One region of the Stenotrophomonas sp. YJH_SMC_110 genome, then DNA from elsewhere that is predicted to be linked to it. Evidence: riboswitches for the same ligand, from Rfam matches in the RefSeq annotation. Region 1 holds a riboswitch; the other holds the start of a gene.
What was found. Region 1 has a riboswitch for glycine ahead of gcvP (aminomethyl-transferring glycine dehydrogenase). Riboswitches for the same ligand answer to the same signal wherever they lie in the genome.
Positions count from the first base shown of each region.

Region 1 (9,491 bases):
CGATGCCGGCACCGCGCGACCCGGCCAAGCTGGCCGAGCTGACCCAGATCGCCACCCGCATGGAAGGCAGCTATGGCGCCGGCAAGTACTGCACCGATGCCAACGATCCGAACTCCTGCCGCCAGCTGGGCGAGCTGGAGCAGGTGCTGGCACGCAGCCGCGACTATGACAAGCAGCTCGACGCCTGGCAGGGCTGGCACAGCACCACCAAGAACATGCGCGGCGACTACCAGAAGTTCGTCGGCCTGGTGAACGAAGGCGCCAAGGGCATGGGCTTCACCGATGCCGGCGAGATGTGGCGCAGCGGCTATGACATGCCGCCGGAGCAGATCGGCCCGGAAACCGACCGCCTGTGGGAACAGGTCAAGCCGATGTACGAGCAGCTGCACTGCTACGCACGCGGCAAGCTGGACAAGACCTACGGCAAGGACAAGGCCGAAGTGGGCAACGGCCTGATCGCCGCGCACCTGCTGGGCAACATGTGGCAGCAGGACTGGTCGAACCTGTGGGACCAGCTGGAACCGTACCCGGGCGCCGGCAGCCTGGACATCACCGCGGCGCTGGAGAAGCAATACCAGACCAACCTGAGCGCGGCGCTGGCCAAGGCCGGCAAGGATGCCAACGTGGCCGCGCAGTACAAGGCGCAGCGCGAGGCCGAACTGCGCACCGCCAAGCAGATGACCGAACGCGCGCAGGACTTCTACGTGTCGCTGGGCATGCCGTCGCTGCCGCAGTCGTACTGGGAACGCACCCAGTTCATCAAGCCCGATGACCGCGATGTGGTCTGCCACGCCAGCGCCTGGGACATGAACATGGAAGGCGACGTGCGCACCAAGATGTGCATCAAGCCGAACGAAGAGAACTTCACCACCATCTACCACGAGCTGGGCCACATCTATTACGACCTGGCCTACAACCCGCTGCCGCCGCTGTTCCAGGGCGGTGCCAACGATGGGTTCCATGAAGCGATCGGCGACACCATCGTGCTGGCGATGACCCCCAAGTACCTCAGCTCGATCGGCCTGGTCGATACGCCGACCGAAAGCCGCGAAGCCGTCATCAACAACCAGATGCGCATGGCGCTGTCGGGCGTGTCGTTCCTGCCGTTCGGGCTGATGATCGACCGCTGGCGCTGGGGTGTGTTCGATGGTTCGATCACCGCCGACAACTACAACAAGGCATGGTGGGGCCTGAAGGCCAAGTACCAGGGCGTGGCGCCTGCCAGTACCCGTGGCGAGGAGTTCTTCGATCCGGGCGCGAAGTACCACGTGCCAGGCAACACCCCGTACACCCGCTACTTCCTGGCGCGCATCCTGCAGTTCCAGTTCTACAAGGGCCTGTGCGACGCGGCCGGCTACAAGGGCCCGCTGCATGAGTGCACCTTCTACGGCAACAAGGAAGCCGGCCAGAAATACTGGGCGATGCTGAGCAAGGGTGCCAGCCAGCCGTGGCAGGCCACGCTGAAGGAGCTGACCGGCACCGACAAGCTCGATGCCGGCCCGATGATCGAGTACTTCACGCCGGTCAACGAGTGGCTGAAGCAGCAGAACGAAGGCCAGATGTGCGGCTGGCAGGCCAACGCGGCACCGGCGGCGAAATGAGAAAAGGGGCGGGTCCGCAAGGATCCGCCCCTTCCTGGTAGTGCCGGCCGCTGGCCGGCAACTACGCGATGAAGACCCCGCGGGCAGCCGGCCAGCGGCCGGCTCTACCGGAATGCCTGTCAGCTGTCCTTCTTCGCCGCCATCGCCGCGGCCAGGTCCGCCTTGAACTCCTCGAAGGTCTGGCCCTTTTCCTTTGCTTCGGCCTGTGCGGCGTCGCGCAGCGCATCGGAGTACATCAGGCGCACCGGCGTGCCGTTGCGCTCGTGCAGTTCACCGGCCTGCATGATCAGCGCCAGTACCTGCGCGGCGGAGTCACTGTGGCCGGCGATACGGCCGTCCATGCCCAGCACCCATTCGCCATCGCGGCGCACGACACCGGCCAGCAGGGTGCGCTGCGCGTCGCGCAGTTCCGCATGCGGCTCCACCGGCGAGGCCTGGGCAGCGGCCTTGTTGGCGGCCTGCTTTTCCTGGCGACGGCGCTGGTCGCGGCGGGTCTTGGAGCTGGTGGACATGGTGCGGTACCGCTGCGAGGGGGGCGCAAGGATAGCGCACCCCCGCCCGCCACACCGCTTCACACCCCCTCAGTCCAACACTTTCCCGTGCCGCCAGTAACCCATGAAGGTGATCGTGCGGCGGTCCAGCCCGCACTCGCGGACCAGATGGCGACGGATCGCCATCACCGCTCCCGCCTCGCCTGCCACCCAGGCATACAGCGGCCCCGCCACGCTGGCATCGGCCTGTTCCCAGAGGATCTGCGCGTCGACGTCGATCTCTTCCAGTTCTTCGCCAGCGACCACGCTCGAGGCGGCCAGGCGCGCCTGCACCGCCTGCAACAGAGGCGCCCCGTACGCCGCCTGCCCGCGCGGCAACCAGACCAGCTCGGCCGTGGCCGGCGCCTTCAGGCGAACCGCATCACCGGCCTGCGCCACTTCCAGCAGGGCCAGCGTACGTGGCGGATCCACCCTGGCCGCCAGTTCCTCAAGAATGCCGGCCACTGCCGGCAGCGCGGTCTCGTCAGCCACCAGCAGCACCTGGCCAACGCCGGCCGGCGGCTTCCATTCCCAGCCCTCGCTGCTGTCGGCGCAGTCGGCATCCGGGGCCAGCAGCACCACGCGGTCGCCCGGCCGTGCATGGATGGCCCATCGCGAGGCCGGCCCGGTCTCGCCATGCAGCACGAAATCAACATCGACCTCGCCCTGCTCTGCACGCAGCTGGCGGAGGGTGTAGGTGCGCATCGGCGGGCGCTGATCGTCCGGCAGGGCCCGATAGCGTGGGTACCAGTCCTCGCCGCTGGGGACCTGCGGCACCTCCTGGCCGGGCAAGGGGAAGAACACCTTGATGCGCTGGTCGGGCCCTCCGGTCGTCATCCGCGCCACGTCGGCACCGGTGAACACCATGCGGTCCAGGGAAGGGGAAAGAACGCGGCGCTCCTTCAGCGCCACCTCGAACAGGCGGTAGGTCTGCTGCGCAGCCATGGGGAACCTCATGCAACGACAGTGGATCGGCTGGCTGTCGTGCACCTGTGCACCGGCTGGCTGGAGTGCCCAGCCTAGTCCGGCGGTTTCCCGTCGCAAGCGTTGCGGGCGTCGTAGCCTGCCCTACCCCTGCGCGCTGCTCAGTGACCCGTGCAGGCTGCCTGCGCCGCGCGTTCGCGCCGGTGTTCCCAGTACCAGAACACGAAGCCGGCGCCGAAGAACCCAGCCTGGCCCAACGCCAGGTGCAGCGGGCTGGCGCTGAGCAGCGGCGACACCACGCCGGCCACCACGGTGCTGATCATCAGCTGCACGAAGGCCTGCAGCGACGAGGCCAGGCCGCGCTGGTGCGGGTACATGTCCAGCACCGCCAGCGCCAGGATCGGGAAGATCAGCGCCATGCCCATGCCACCCAGGAAGATCGGCAGCACCGCCCACGGCAGCACGAACTGCGGCGCCAGCGCCACGTAGCCGACGTTCAGCAGCACCGACAGCGCGCACAGGCCGAAACCAATGGATACCTGGCGGGTGGGCGTGGTGTGCCCGGCCATGCGCCCGGACAGGAACGAGCCGGTGGTCATGCCGCCGATGGTGGGGATGAACAGCCAGGCGAAACCGCCCTCGCCCAGGTGCAGGTGCTGCATCACGAACACCGGTGCCGAGGAGATGTACAGGAAGATGCCACCGAAACCGATGCTGCCGGCCAGCGCCAGGCGCAGGAAGCGCGGATTGAAACCGATGCGCACGTAATCACGCATCAGCACCCGCGGCGACAACGGAACGCGCGCTTCGAGCGGATGGGTCTCCGGCAGGTAGCGGGCGGTGGCCGCCAGCAGAACCAGTGCGAACACCACCAGGAACCAGAAGATCAGCGGCCAGCCAGCACCGCTGAGCAGGATCCAGCCACCGATGATCGGCGCGATCGCCGGGGCGATGCCGAACAGCATCGACACCTGGCTCATCAGCCGCTGCGCGTCGTGACCGTGGTACAGGTCGCGGATCACCGCGCGGCCGACGATCATGCCGACGCCTGCGGACAGGCCCTGCAGGGCGCGGAACCCCAGCAGCGTGGTCAGATCGGTGGACAGCGCACAGCCGACCGAGGCGCCGACGAACACCACCAGGCCGCCGAGGATCACCCGCTTGCGGCCCCAGGCATCGGACAGCGGGCCGTGTGCCAGGCTCATCAGGCCGTAGAACAGCAGGTACACGCTGATGGTCTGCTGCACCGCCACCTCGTCCACCGCCAGGCGCTGGGCCAGCTGCGGGAACGCTGGGAAGATGGTGTCGATCGAGAACGGACCGAACATGGCCAGGCCGGCGAGCAGCAGGGCCATGCGGCGGGTGGAAGGAGCAACAGCGGCAGTCATGGAGAAGGCGTCCGGCAGGGCCATGCGCGGCACGCACGGCGGGCGCCAGTCCCCTGCAGCAGGGACGGCGCCAGATGAATTCGGGTATCCGCCCATCATAGGTGGGGATTGCGCCTGATGCCATGCAGCAGTGCACAAAACGCACGGGCGGGCCATCGGCCATTCAGGCGCCGCGGCCGGGCCCGCAGGCGGCTGGCGCGCCCGCAACGGGCTATAATCGGCGGGCAACACGGTGGGAGAAGCGGAACACCGCTGCCGAAGGCGCAACGCCCGTAATCGCTCAGGCCCGATACCACCCGTAACACAACTCTGGAGAGACCGGTTCGATCCGGCGCCGAAGGGGCACGAAGCCGCGGTTTTCCGCGCTTCCAAACTCTCAGGCAAAAGGACAGAGGGGCGCCCCGCAGACCGCCGACCGGCGGCTTGTGCCCGTGCGTGTGCCCTTTCCTGACGGATCCTTCGCCATGTCCCAGAACACCCCTTCCCTGCGTGAGCTCGAGCACCACAATGCGTTCGTCGAGCGCCACATCGGCCCCAACGATGCCGAGATCGCGCAGATGCTCGACGTCGTCGGCCACGCGTCGCTGGATGCGATGACCGATGCCATCGTACCGGCCAAGATCAAGTCGCCGGCGCCGCTGGCACTGCCGGAATCGATGACCGAAGTGCAGGCACTGGCGAAGATCCGTGCGATCGCCGACAAGAACACCGTGCTGCGCAGCTTCATCGGCCAGGGCTACTACGGTACCCACACGCCGAACGTGATCCTGCGCAACATCCTGGAAAACCCGGCCTGGTACACCGCCTACACCCCGTACCAGGCCGAGATCTCGCAGGGCCGCATGGAAGCGCTGATCAACTTCCAGACCCTGTGCGCCGACCTCACCGGCATGGAAATCGCCAACGCCTCGCTGCTGGACGAAGCCACCGCCGCAGCTGAAGCGATGACCCTGGCCAAGCGTTCGGCCAAGTCGAAGTCGGACACCTTCTTCGTGCACGACGCCGTGCACCCGCAGACCCTGGAACTGCTGCGTACCCGCGCCGAGCCCATGGGCATCGTGCTGCGCGTCGGCACCCCGGCGGAGGCACTGGAAGCAGAAGCCTTCGGCCTGCTGCTGCAGTACCCGGACACCTTCGGCCAGATCGGCGACTACAAGGCGCTGGTCGAGGCCGTGCACGCGCGCGGCGGCCTGGTGGCCGTGGCCACCGACCTGCTGGCGCTGACCCTGCTGGCCGCCCCGGGCGAATGGGGTGCGGACATCGTGGTCGGCAACAGCCAGCGTTTCGGCGTGCCGTTCGGCTTCGGCGGCCCGCACGCCGCATTCATGGCCTGCCGCGACGCCTACAAGCGCTCGATGCCGGGCCGCCTGATCGGCGTCTCGGTCGATGCCCAGGGCAACCCGGCCTACCGCCTGACCCTGCAGACCCGCGAGCAGCACATCCGCCGCGAGAAGGCCACCTCCAACATCTGTACCGCACAGGTGCTGCTGGCGGTGATGGCCTCGATGTATGCCGTGTACCACGGCCCGGAAGGCCTGACCCGCATCGCCCGGCGCACCCACCGCCTGGCCTCGATCCTGGCCGCCGCGCTGCGCGAGGCCGGCGTGCAGGTCGGTGGCGACTTCTTCGACACCCTGCATGTCACCGGCGTGCACGCCGATGAGATTCACGCCAAGGCCCGCGCCGCCGGTTACAACCTGCGTGCGATCGACAGCGACTCGGTCGGCATCAGCCTGGACGAGACCGCCACCCGCGCCGACGTGGTCGCACTGGCCGCCGTGTTCGGTGCGCAGGCCGACGTCGACGCGCTGGATGCCAGCACCGCCGATGCGCTGCCGGCCGGCCTGCTGCGCCAGTCCGCATTCCTGACCCATCCGGTGTTCAACACCCACCACAGCGAGCACGAACTGCTGCGCTACCTGCGCTCGCTGGCCGACAAGGACCTGGCGATGGACCGCACGATGATCCCGCTGGGCTCGTGCACCATGAAGCTCAACGCCACCGCCGAGATGATCCCGGTGACCTGGCCGGAGTTCTCGCAGATCCACCCGCTGGTGCCGGCCGACCAGGCGCTGGGCTACAAGGAACTCATCGACACGCTGGAAGCGATGCTGGTGGAATGCACCGGCTATGACGCGGTCAGCCTGCAGCCGAACTCCGGCGCGCAGGGCGAGTACGCCGGCCTGCTGGCGATCCGCGCCTACCACCGCTCGCGCGGCGAAGGCCACCGCGACATCTGCCTGATCCCGGATTCGGCGCACGGCACCAACCCGGCCTCGGCGCAGATGTGCGGCATGAAGGTGGTGGTGACCAAGACCGATGCCAACGGCAACGTCGACGTCGAGGACATCCGCCTCAACGCCGAGAAGTACAGCGACCGCCTGGCCGCGATCATGATGACCTACCCGTCCACGCACGGCGTGTTCGAGGAAGAGGTGGTGGAGATCTGCGAGATCATCCACAAGCACGGCGGCCAGGTGTACACCGACGGTGCCAACATGAATGCCCTGGTCGGCGTGGCCAAGCCGGGCAAGTGGGGGTCGGACGTTTCGCACCTGAACCTGCACAAGACCTTCTGCATCCCGCACGGCGGTGGCGGCCCGGGCGTCGGCCCGTGCGCGGTCAAGGAGCACCTGGCCCCGTTCCTGCCGGGCAAGCTGGGTGACAACGGCCCGGTCGGCATGGTCAGCGCGGCCAGCTTCGGCAGCGCCTCGATCCTGCCGATCAGCTGGATGTACATCGCGATGATGGGCCGCGACGGCCTGCGCAAGGCCACCCAGGTCGCGCAGCTCAACGCCAACTACATCGCCAAGCGCCTGGCCCCGCACTTCAAGACCCTGTACACCGGCCGTAACGGCCTGGTGGCGCACGAGTGCATCCTGGACGTGCGCCCGCTGGAGAAGACCAGCGGCATCGGTGCCGAGGACGTGGCCAAGCGCCTGATCGACTTCGGCTTCCACGCCCCGACCCTGAGCTTCCCGGTGGCCGGCACGCTGATGGTGGAGCCGACCGAGAGCGAATCGCTGCACGAACTGGATCGCTTCATCAACGCGATGATCCAGATCCGCGAGGAGATCACCGCGATCGAAGACGGCCGCCTCGACCGCGAGGACAACCCGCTGAAGAACGCGCCGCACACTGCCACCGCAGTGACCGCCAGCGAGTGGACCCACGCCTACCCGCGTGAACTGGCCGCCTTCCCGCTGGCCAGCCTGAAGCAGAGCAAATACTGGCCGCCGGTGGCGCGTGTCGACAACGTGTACGGCGACAAGAACGTGATGTGCGCCTGCATCCCGGTCGATGCCTACAAGGATGATGAAGTCGAGGCGTGATTCCTCACTGCATCGGTAAAGAAAACGGCCCGCGCAAGCGGGCCGTTTTCATGGGGCGTGTGGACCAAGGCCCACACCCACAAGCATCCGCTCACGGGTCCGGCATCTGCCCCAGGCTCAACTGCCACGACACGCCAAAGCGGTCCTGCACCCAGCCGTAGCGATTGCTGAAGTCATAGTCGCCCACCGGCATCAACCAATGGCCGCCCTCACCCAGCACGCGTGCCGCGCGCTCGAACTGCTCGGCACCGGAACACTCGACGAACAGCGAGATCGACGGCGAGAAGGTGAAATCGTGCACGTCCAGGCTGTCGAAGCACAGGTAGTGGGTGCCACCGAGCAGGAAGATGGCCTGGCGGACCTGCCCCGGCACGCCGGCGCCGGCCCCCTCGGGATGGCGTTGCAGGGCCAGCAGCCGGAAATCGGCAAAGGCTTCGGCGTACAGGGCCAGCGCGGCCTCGGCCTGGCCGGTGAACATCAGGAAGGGACGGCTGCGCAGCATGCGGTACTCCTGGTCGGCGGGCCGATGACGGCCTGCCTGCACAGTGCCACGCGGAGTGTGTTCCTGTTGTAGAGCCGAGCCCATGCTCGGCTGGCGATCGCGCAAACAGCAGCCGACCGCAGGGTCGGCTCTACAGAATCACGCCTGGCGCATGCGCCGCGCGATGGCACTGCTGGCGGCGATCGTGGCGGTCAACGCCACCATCGACAGGAACTGCAGGCGGGTGTGCGACTCACTCAGCAGCAGGCCGAAGATCAGCGCAAGGATCGCCAGTGCACAGCAGGTCAGCCACGGGAAACCGGCCATGCGGAACGGCAGTCGGGTACCCAGACGATCCGCGCGACGACGCAGCACCAGCTGCGAGACCAGCGACAGCGTCCACACCAGCAGGCAGGTGGAACCGACGATGTTCAGCAGCACCGGCAGCACCCGGTCCGGGAACAGCAGTTCCATCACCGTGGCGGCAAAGCCGAACAGCACGCTGGCCAGCACGGCGATCACCGGCACCTGGCGCGGGTCGGTCCAGCCAAGCACGGCCGGCGCTTCGCGACGCTGCGCCAGCGAATACATCATGCGCGAGGCGCCGTAGAGGTTGGCATTGAGCGCCGACAGCAGCGCGATCACGGCGATCAGCGTGATGGCGGTACCAGCGCCCGGGATGCGGGCGATGTCCAGCACGGCGGCGAACGGCGACTTCAGCGCCTCGCTGGTCCACGGCACCACGGCGATGATCACGCTCAGCGAGCCGATGTAGAACACCAGGATGCGCCAGGCCACGGTGCGGATGGCACGGGCAATGCTGCGCTCGGGGTCTTCGGTTTCGGCCGCCGCCACGGCCACGATCTCGGTGCCGCCGAAGGCGAACACCACCACCAGCAGCGCCGCGCCGATCCCGGCCAGGCCCTTCGGCGCAAAACCACCGTGTTCGGTGAAGTTGCTCAGGCCCGGGGAGGTCACCTGCCGCAGCCATCCCATCAGCAGCGCCACGCCAATGGCGATGAACGCCAGGATCGCCGCGACCTTGAGGATGGCGAACCAGAATTCGAACTCGCCGAAGTTCTTCACTCCGAGCAGGTTGATCGCGGTGAAGAACAGCATGAACGCCAACGCCGCCATCGGTACCGGTATCGCCGGCCAGACCGTGGCCAGCAGCCCGGCCGCACCCACTGCTTCGGCGGCGATCACGATCACCAGCTGCACCCACCACAGCCAGC
Region 1 covers NZ_JCAFSM010000011.1:704-10,194, forward strand. Annotated here, with positions in the region: gene AC5P6H_RS17580 (M2 family metallopeptidase) at 1-1,601, shown strand, start outside; gene AC5P6H_RS17585 (hypothetical protein) at 1,721-2,113, opposite strand; gene AC5P6H_RS17590 (siderophore-interacting protein) at 2,183-3,076, opposite strand; gene AC5P6H_RS17595 (multidrug effflux MFS transporter) at 3,217-4,443, opposite strand; glycine riboswitch at 4,743-4,845, shown strand; gene gcvP (aminomethyl-transferring glycine dehydrogenase) at 4,908-7,775, shown strand; gene AC5P6H_RS17605 (VOC family protein) at 7,867-8,277, opposite strand; gene AC5P6H_RS17610 (amino acid permease) at 8,416-9,491, opposite strand, start outside.

Region 2 (9,491 bases), on a different contig from region 1:
AGTTGAGTCGCGGAGAAGCCAGTGACAGCGTGGACCGTGCCATTGACCTCGCGATCAGCCGCCTGCGCCGCAAGCTCGGGCAGGCCGCGTCCGGGGCAGAAGCCCTCGTGCAGACACTGCGCGGGGAAGGGTATCGCTTCGACGCTGAGGTACAGGTGCTGTGAGCAGCCGGTGGTCGACCACTCGCTGGATCGCGATGCTGGCGCTGGCCAGCCTGCTGCTGGCAACCCTGGCCAGCGTTGCAGTGGTGGGTTGGATGCCCCGGCCCGCGCCGCCACCGATGCGGCTGGACCATGCGATGCAGGTACTGCGTGGGGAACAGGCGCCGGCGTCACTGGGATTGCGCAGGGCGACGCAGGACGCGCCCCCCCAAGGTAGCGCCAGCGACTGGCTCGCGCAGCTGGCGGCCGCGCAGATGGGCATGCCGGCCGAGGATGTACGCCTGGCATGGACGGGGCAGGGCAGGGCGCCCGATGTGCAGGTCATCGAGGGTGGCGCGGTACTGGACGCCTCCGGTCGTGCTGGCGTGCTGAAATCACAGGCCGCGCTGCTGACCGCGATGCAGTGGCCGCCGTTTGAACTGGGGATGCGCCAGGCCGACGGCCGCTGGCGGGTGGTCGGCAGCGACCATAGTGACCTGGCGGCCTGGCGCCGCCAGGTGATGCTCGCCCTGTTGGGCGGTGCGATCCTGCTGGCGCCGTTGGCGGCGTGGGCGTCGATCCGGTTGGGGCGCCCGCTGCGGCGCCTGGCCGAAGCGAGCGCACGCGTCGACCTGCAGGCCGAGTCGCCATTGCCCGACGATGGCCCACGCGAAGTGCAGATGCTGGCCGCCGCGATCAGCACCGGTCGCGAACGCCTGCGGGTCCAGGCACAGGACATGACCCATATGCTGGCGGCAGTGGCGCATGACCTGCGCACGCCCCTGACCGGCCTGCGCCTGCGCGCCGAGTTCGCTCCCGCACCACAGGCCGCCCGGATGGTGGCGGACATCGAACGCATGGACGCGATGATCGAGCAGGTGCTGGACTATGCACGCGGCGAGCTGCAGCCCTTGCAGATGCGCTCGCTGGATCTGGCTGCCCTGCTGCAGGAATGCCTGCAAGGGGCGCTGCTGCGCGGGGTCGACATTTCGCTTCAGTGCCCGGATACGCTGCCGTGGCATGGCGATGCGCTGCTGCTCCGGCGCGCGGTCGACAATCTCATCGACAACGCCGAGCGTTACGCGGGCGCCGTGGAGCTGCATGTCGCCGTGTGGGGACATGGGGTGCAGCTGGATGTGATGGATCGCGGGCCGGGCATCGCCGAAGCTGATCGTGTCCGCCTGCTGCAACCGTTCCAGCGCAGCGAAAGCTCGCGCAGTCGCGCTACCGGTGGGACCGGGCTGGGACTGGCCATGGCCGCCAACGTGGCCAGGCGTCACGCAGGCGAACTGCAGCTGCTGCACCGCGAGGGCGGCGGGCTGATCGCGCGCCTGCTGCTGGGAAAGCTCCCCTGATATCGGCTGTGATTTACAGGTAGCGGCTATCCGGTGATATGATTAGGCGCCTAACCATATCGTGTTCGTGAGATGATCGAAGCCAAGCATCAGGCCCTGCTGGAGGAATCGCAGCGACGCGGCCACGCCAACATCGCGCAACTGCGCCTGTGCTTCCAGCTGCTCTCGTTGTCCTCGTCGATCGATCGCGACTGCGCCGCGCGGCTGGCACCGCATGGGCTCAGCGAGGGCCGCTTCATCGTGCTGTTCCTGCTGCACGGGGCCGGTGGCACGCTGCCGCCGCACCTGCTGGCCGAGCGTGCCGGCGTGACCCGTGCCACCATCAGCGGCCTGCTCGATGGCCTGCAGCGTGAAGGCCTGCTGCAGCGTCGCAGCGATGACGGGGATGGCCGCCGTCTGCAGATCGTATTGACCGCACCGGGAAAGCGCTTGGCCGAGTCGTTGTTCGAGCAGCACACGCAATGGATCAGCGGCCTGTTCGACGGCCTGGATGCGGGTGAACAGCAGCAGCTGTCGCAGCTGCTGCACAAGGTCTGGCAGCACACGGACGGTGGGCGGGAATCGGCAGCATGAGCACGCCCGTTCCTGCGCAAAGGCTGCATGCACTCAACAGTGGCAGCGCTGCTGCCACCCATCTGGCCGAATGCCTGGCCGTGGATTTCACCGCGCTGCTGCAGGTGGTGGCGCCTGCCCTTGAGCCGGAATCGCTGCAATGCATGCGCGACGCCTCAGGCAAGGGCATCACCCAGCGCATGGCGCTGGCGGCGCGGTTGCTGCACGAAGCCGGACAGGGGGAGCCTGCGCGCTGGCAGGCGCATACGTCAGACACGGTGCGTGGCTGGGCCTGCTACCTGATCGGCGGCGACGCCGACGCGACGCTGCCGGCCAAGCTGCAGGCGATGCGGCCACTGGCTGACGACCCGCACTTCGGCGTGCGCGAATGGGCGTGGCTGGCGCTGCGTGCCGACATTGTTGCCGCACCACTGCAGGCGCTGGAGTACCTGCAACCATGGACGCAGGAAGGATCGCCGTACCTGCGCCGCTTCGCCTGCGAAGCGCTGCGCCCGCGCGGCGTGTGGGCCACACATGTCGCGCTGTTCAAGCGGCAGCCGGAACTTGCAGAGGCGATGCTGGAGGCACTCGCCGACGACCCGGAGCGCTATGTGCAGGACTCGGTCGGCAACTGGCTCAATGATGCCGGCAAGACACAGCCGCAGTGGGTGCGTGCGCTGTGCGCGCGCTGGCAACAGCAGCACCCTGGTGATGCCAATGCCTACATCCGCAAACGCGCCATGCGCTCGCTCCGGTAGTGCCGGCCGCTGGCCGGCAACCCCCCAAACCTTCAAGGAAGAAGCAGCATGTCGCACACCTTCATCGAGCTCTACACCGCCACCCCCGCCTGGACCACGCTCCAGCCCGAGCAGCGGAATGCCTTCTTCGCCCGTATCGGTGCAGGCATGCAGCAGTTCGATCCAGTCCGCATCACACTGCTGGCGATGGGCCGCATTGCCAGGGGCGTACAGCACGGCAGCGATGAGCAGTTCTATGCGGTCTGGCGCTGTGCAAGCCGCGCGGACGCCGATGCGCTGGTGGCCGGCATTGCCGCCACCGGTTGGCATCAGTACTTCGCCACCATCAACGCCGTCGGCGCAGACGATGGGATGGGGCAGCACCTTGCCGACCTGGCCGCCTTGTAGCAGCGTCTCCGGACGCGCATGGCACATGCGCCTGTCACCCGGACGCGGTAAACAGGACATTGCCCATGTCCATCCGCAGGGAAGTTGATCATGCAGAGCACGCTCCAGGTCACGCTGTTCGGCCCGCTTGGCGACAGCCCGGCATTGCAGTTGCCGGGGCGGGAAGGGCCGTCGGTGGCCATCCCGGAGGCGGCCCTGCGGCGGTTGGTTTCCGACCTCTACACCACCCGTTCCCTGCTCAATCCCGAGCAGCTGGACGAGGCCAGGCAGGAGCTGGACCGCGTGCTGGAGCGCTGGGCCGACATCCACGAAGGCCTGTTGCTGGACGTGGAAGTGCATGGCAAATGAGCAGCTTTGCGTGGCTGCTGCCGCGTGGGCAGCGCCGGCGCGCGCCTCGCTGAACCGCACCCGCGGTTGCGGATGAAACATTTTGCACTGCGCAAAAGCTGTGCTATCAATACACCCCATGAACGCAGCCGCCACCCGCTTTTACTGGTATTACTTTCCGAAGCCACTGGCGGAGGAAGGACTGCGCTCACCCTGAAGAAAGCTTCAGACGCATTCCCGAAAGCCGCCAGCGAACCTGGCGGCTTTTTTCATGCCGCCACGCTGGGGACCCCAACGTTCCGGAGATCTCCTGCAATGCCCCCGCACACCGACGACCTGCGCATCCGCACCATCGAACCGCTGACACCGCCTGCCCAGCTGCTGGCGATGCTGCCCTGTGACGATGAAGCCTCCGACACCGTCAGCGCCTCGCGCGCGGCCCTGCACCAGATCCTGCACGGCCGTGACGACCGCCTGGCAGTGGTGGTGGGCCCGTGCTCGATCCACGACCCGAAGGCCGCCATCGAATACGCCCAGCGCCTGAAGCCGCTGCGCGACGCGCTGGCCGGCGAACTGGAAATCGTCATGCGCGTGTACTTCGAGAAGCCGCGCACCACGGTGGGCTGGAAGGGCCTGATCAACGACCCGGACCTGGACGGCAGCTTCAGGATCGACAAGGGCCTGCGCATTGCCCGCGGCCTGCTGCGCGACATCAACAAGCTCGGCCTGCCGGCCGGTGTCGAATTCCTCGATGTGATCTCGCCGCAGTACATCGCCGACCTGGTGGCGTGGGGCGCGATCGGCGCGCGTACGACCGAAAGCCAGGTGCATCGTGAGCTTGCCTCGGGGCTGTCGTGCCCGGTCGGCTTCAAGAACGGCACCGATGGCAACGTCAAGATCGCCGCTGACGCGGTGGGTGCGGCGTCCAATCCGCATCACTTCCTGTCGGTCACCAAGCAGGGCGGCACCGCCATCGTGTCGACCACCGGCAATCCGGATTGCCATGTGATCCTGCGTGGCGGCAAGCAGCCGAACTACGACGCCGGCAGCGTCGCCGACGCCTGCCAGGTGCTGGCCAAGGCCAAGCTGCCGACGCGCCTGATGATCGACGCCAGCCACGCCAACAGCCTGAAAAACCCCGAGAACCAGCCGAAGGTGATCGAGGACATTGCTGTTCAGCTGGAAGACGGCGAACAGCGTATCGTTGGCGTGATGATCGAGAGCCATCTGGTCGGTGGCCGCCAGGAACTGGTGGACGGCCAGCCGCTGGTTTACGGGCAGAGCATCACCGATGGCTGCATCGACTGGGACACCACCGTGACGGTGCTGGAGCGTCTGGCTGCGGCCGTGCGCGCCCGTCGCGACGTGAAGGTGTCCGAAGCAGCCTGATCGAAGCCGCCTGAGTGCGGCACGTGTGTGGATGGCGGCCAGCGCCTGCGGGGGTGCGGCCGCGATCAGGGCCGGTCGGAGTTGGAGGCCGGCCCATCTGCACCGGCGATGCGCCTGGCGCTGCGCATGAGCGACAGCGCCAGGTACATCGCCGGGGTGGTGATACCGCTTCCTGTAGCGTCGAGCCATGCCCGACCTGCGCGCGAAGCGCGTTGGTTTCCTGCAAAGAGCAGTCGAGCATGGCTCGACTTTACGAAGAGGCTCAATGCACTTCGTCGTGGTACACGAACTTCGGCATTTCCCAGCGGTAGTGGATCGCCAGCAGGCGCAACGCGAAGCCGCCGCCGAGGCAGCACAGGATCGCGGTGGCATCGGCCACGCCCCAGTGCAGCAGCAACAGATAGGCCGCGCCGGTCAGCAGCGCGATGATCGCGTACAGCTCCTTCTGGAAGATGAGTGGCACCTCGTTGCAGAGGATGTCGCGCAGCACCCCGCCGAACGCGCCGGTCAGCATGCCGGCGATCAGCACGATCGGCATTGCATGGCCGGCTTCGCGCGCGATCGAGCAGCCGATCAGGGTGAAGGCGATCAGGCCCAGGCCATCGAGCACCAGGAAGGTGCGGCGGAAGTGGTGCATCCAGCGCGCCACCCAGGTGGCGATCAGCGCCGCGCATACGGTGAAGCCCAGGTACTCGGGATGCTTCACCCAGCCCAGCGGATAGTGGCCGAGCAGGATGTCGCGCAGCGAGCCGCCACCGAGGGCGGTGACGCAGGCGATCATGACCACGCCGAACAGGTCCATGCGGCGGCGGCCGGCGGACAGTGCGCCGGTCATGGCTTCGGCGGAAATGGCGATCAGGTAGATGATGGACAGCAGCATGGGACAGGCTCCGGGCGCGGTGGGGCCGGCCATGCGCGACCGCCGCCACTGCCTGCGCAATGACGGGATGACGATGACCGGTGCCGCTCCCGCTGTCCTTTTGCCTGAGAGTTCAGCGGCATGGGCCGCGTGCCCCTTCGGCGGATCGTCCCGGGCATGCCCGGTGACCTCTCTCCAGCTCGGCGAGTCGAATGCATGGTTGGTGGGATTCCAGCCCACCGGCCTGAGCGATCATGGGAGCCTGCGCCTTCGGCGGGCGCCAGCGCGGCGCCTCTCTCCTGCATTCGGGTGCCAGTATATCCGCTGCAGTGCAGCACGGCATAATCCAGGCATGGCCCCGTCCGTCCGCCCGTGGTTCCTGTACCTGCTCGAATGCCGCGATGGCAGCTATTACGCCGGCATCAGCACCGATGTGGAGGCGCGTTTCGCCGCCCACCAGGCCGGCAAGGGCGCGCGCTACACCCGGGCCCGGCCGCCGCTGCGCGTGCTGGCCGTGCGCGAATACCCGGACCGGGCCGCGGCCTCGCGGGCCGAGTGGCAACTCAAGCAGCAGCCCCGCGAACGCAAGCTGGCCTGGCTGCAGACGCTTCTGTAGAGCCGAGCCCATGCTCGGCTGCTGCTGGCATGGCCGAGCACGGGCTCGGCTCTACAGTAGATCCACGCCCTGCGTGGATGGGCTACCCGGTCCATGCGATGATCGCCCCGCGCCCAGAGCTGGAGACCCGGATGTCCACGATCGCCCTGCTGTTCGCTCTCTCCGCAGCAACGAGCCCTGCCGCCGACGCCGCCACGATCGCGGCCATCGAAGGCACCTGCCACGACTACGTCGATGGCCAGCTGGAGGCCGACCCGCAGCGCGTCGCCCGTTCCCTGCATCCGGACCTGGCCAAGCGCGCTGTGCTCGGCGATACACCCGACGAGCGCCTGGGCCTGCGCCGGATGTCGAAGGAAGAGCTGGTCTCGTTGACGAAACAGGGTGCGCTGAAGACCCCGAAGGATCAATGGGATCGCCGCTGCACGGTGCTGGACGTGACCGGCAACGCGGCCTCGGTGCGGCTGGAAACCCCGTGGTTCGTCGACTACTTCCACATGGGGCGTTTCGACCAGCGCTGGGTCATCGTCAACGCACTGTGGTACCCGAAACCGAAGGCGCACTGAGCGATGCGTGCCGCCGGCAACGCATGGATCTCCGTCGTCGTGCTGGTCGCCGGCATCGCGCTGCTGCCTGGCCTGCTGTATCTGCTCGGGCTGGCATTGGTGGACGGCCGGCCGAAGCCGGCCGACCGCGCGCCCAGTGGCGTGGCTGCGTGCAGCGGTGAGCCACGGGCGGGATACCAGCCAATGAACCCCTGGCGCTTCACCGCCCAGTTCTTCGACAAGGACGGGATGAAGAACAAGGTGCCTGAAGTGGAGCGGGAGGCCTTCTGGATTGCCCGGCGCCACCTGTGGCGGCAACCTCGGCGCGGCATGCTGCGCTGGCATCTCAGCAGCACCGCGTTGGCGATCTGGATCACCCGGCATTGGAGTACCGCGCAGATTGCGGACACCGCGAGGAAGGAGGACTTCTGCCGGAAGTAGATCCACGCCATGCGTGGATGGCGCTCCATGTTTGTTGACGGGGTCAGAGCCCTTTCCCGCGGAAAGGGATCCGACCCCTGTTGCGTGCGGCCTTACCGCCTCGGCCGCCGGTCGTCCTGGTCATCACCGAAGATGATGCGCGCGCTGCGCTGGTAGCTCCAGTACGCGACCGCCCAGTTCAGCAGCACCACGATGCGGTTGCGGAAGCCGATCAGGAAGAACACGTGCGCGGCCAGCCAGAACCACCAGGCCAGCACGCCGGAGAGCTGCAGCCGGCCCAGGTGCACGATCGCGGCCATGCGGCCAATGGTGGCGAGGTTGCCGTAGTCGGCGTACTTGAACGGCCCCGGTGCCGCCTTGCCATGCAGGCGCGCGCGGACCACCTCGGCCACGTACTTGCCCATCTGCTTGGCCGCGGGCGCCACGCCGGGAACCGGCTTGCCGTCGGCCTGGCTCAGTGCGGCCAGGTCGCCGGCCACGAACAGCTCCGGGTGATCGGGCAGGGTCAGGTCCGGCTGCACCTGCACGCGGCCGGCGCGGTCCAGCGGCACGTCCAGCGTGCGCGCCAGTGGTGAAGCGGCCACGCCGGCGGCCCAGACCACGGTGCGGGCCGGCACGAACTGCTCACCGAGCTTGAAGCCCTGGCTGTCGATGTCGCTCACCGGGGTACCGGTCAGCACTTCCACGCCCAGCTTTTCCAGCTGGCGGCGCGCCTTCAGCGAAAGCACTTCCGGGAACGAGGACAGCACGCGCGGCCCAGCCTCGACCAGCCGCACCTTGGCGCTGGCCGGATCGATGTGGCGGAATTCGTTGCGCAGCGTGTGGCGCGCGATCTCGGCCAGCGTGCCGGCCAGTTCGACGCCGGTGGGGCCACCACCGACGATGGCGAAACTCAGCCACGCCGCCTTCCTGGCCGGGTCCGGTTCGGCCTCGGCACGCTCGAACGCCAGCAGCAGCTTGCGGCGCAGTGCAATGGCATCGTCCAGCGTTTTCAGGCCGGGGGCATCATCGGCCCACTGGTCGTTGCCGAAGTAGGCGTGGGTGGCGCCGGTGGCCAGCAGCAGGCTGTCGTAGTCCAGCGTGCTGCCATCGGCCATGCCGATCTGCCGTGCCTGCTTGTCGATGGCGACCACTTCGCCGAGGCGGACTTCCACGTTGCGCTGGTGGCCGAGGATGTGGCGCAGCGGTGCGGCGATATCCGGCGCGGACAGGCCGGCGGTGGCCACCTGGTACAGCAGCGGCTGGAACAGGTGATGGTTGCGGCGGTCGACCAGGGTGATGCGTATGCGCTCGCGGGCCAGGGCACGGGTGGCCCAGAGACCGGCAAAACCGCCGCCGACAACGACCAGGTGGGGAACGCGCTCGCGACTCATCGACTCACTCCAGTGGGGGCATTGGGGGAAGCGCCTGGCATCTTCGCACGGCGGCCACCTGTCACGTCAGCGCCTGGGTGGATCGGCGATACTCGGGTTCAGGCAACCGCCCGCGAGGAATCCATGAGCGAACCGGAAAAGCGCATCGCCCTGTTGATCGATGCCGACAATGCGCCGGCCTCGAAGATCGACGAGGTCCTGGCCGAAGTCGCCCGCTATGGCGTGGCCAACGTGCGCCGTGCCTACGGCAACTGGAAGAGCCCGCGGTTGAAGGGCTGGGAAGCGGTGCTGCACGAATACGCGATCCGCCCGATCCAGCAGTTCGCCTACAGCAAGGGCAAGAATGCGTCGGACATGGCGATGGTGATCGATGCCATGGACCTGCTGTACGCGCGCAACCTTGATGGCTTCGCCATCGTGTCGAGCGATGCCGATTTCACCCCGATGGTGATGCGCCTGCTGACCGACGGCGTGAAGGTGTATGGCTTCGGCGAAAAGAAGACGCCGGAACCGTTCGTCAACGCGTGCTCGAAGTTCACCTACCTGGAAGCGCTGGGCCAGACCCACGCCAGCGTGCCGGATGCCGAGCAGGCATCGAGCGAACAGGCATCGAACGAGCCCGTCGCCAATGATGATGCACGCCCGCGCAAGAGCGGGGCGGAGATGCGCAGCGACACCCGGCTGGTGAAGATGCTGCGCCGCGCGGTGTCCTCGGCCGAGGGCGAGGATGGCTGGTCGCACCTGGGGCCGGT
Region 2 covers NZ_JCAFSM010000001.1:605,975-615,465, reverse strand. Annotated here, with positions in the region: gene AC5P6H_RS02710 (response regulator transcription factor) at 1-164, shown strand, start outside; gene AC5P6H_RS02705 (sensor histidine kinase) at 197-1,495, shown strand; gene AC5P6H_RS02700 (MarR family winged helix-turn-helix transcriptional regulator) at 1,568-2,068, shown strand; gene AC5P6H_RS02695 (DNA alkylation repair protein) at 2,065-2,805, shown strand; gene AC5P6H_RS02690 (DUF6616 family protein) at 2,854-3,192, shown strand; gene AC5P6H_RS02685 (hypothetical protein) at 3,283-3,540, shown strand; gene AC5P6H_RS02680 (3-deoxy-7-phosphoheptulonate synthase) at 3,835-4,908, shown strand; gene AC5P6H_RS02675 (trimeric intracellular cation channel family protein) at 5,171-5,788, opposite strand; glycine riboswitch at 5,871-5,976, opposite strand; glycine riboswitch at 5,990-6,079, opposite strand; gene AC5P6H_RS02670 (GIY-YIG nuclease family protein) at 6,120-6,383, shown strand; gene AC5P6H_RS02665 (nuclear transport factor 2 family protein) at 6,515-6,946, shown strand; gene AC5P6H_RS02660 (hypothetical protein) at 6,950-7,366, shown strand; gene AC5P6H_RS02655 (NAD(P)/FAD-dependent oxidoreductase) at 7,459-8,739, opposite strand; gene AC5P6H_RS02650 (NYN domain-containing protein) at 8,863-9,491, shown strand, end outside.
Region 2: it holds a riboswitch for glycine, as region 1 does, so the genes downstream of both, AC5P6H_RS02675 (trimeric intracellular cation channel family protein) here and gcvP (aminomethyl-transferring glycine dehydrogenase) in region 1, are expected to answer to the same signal.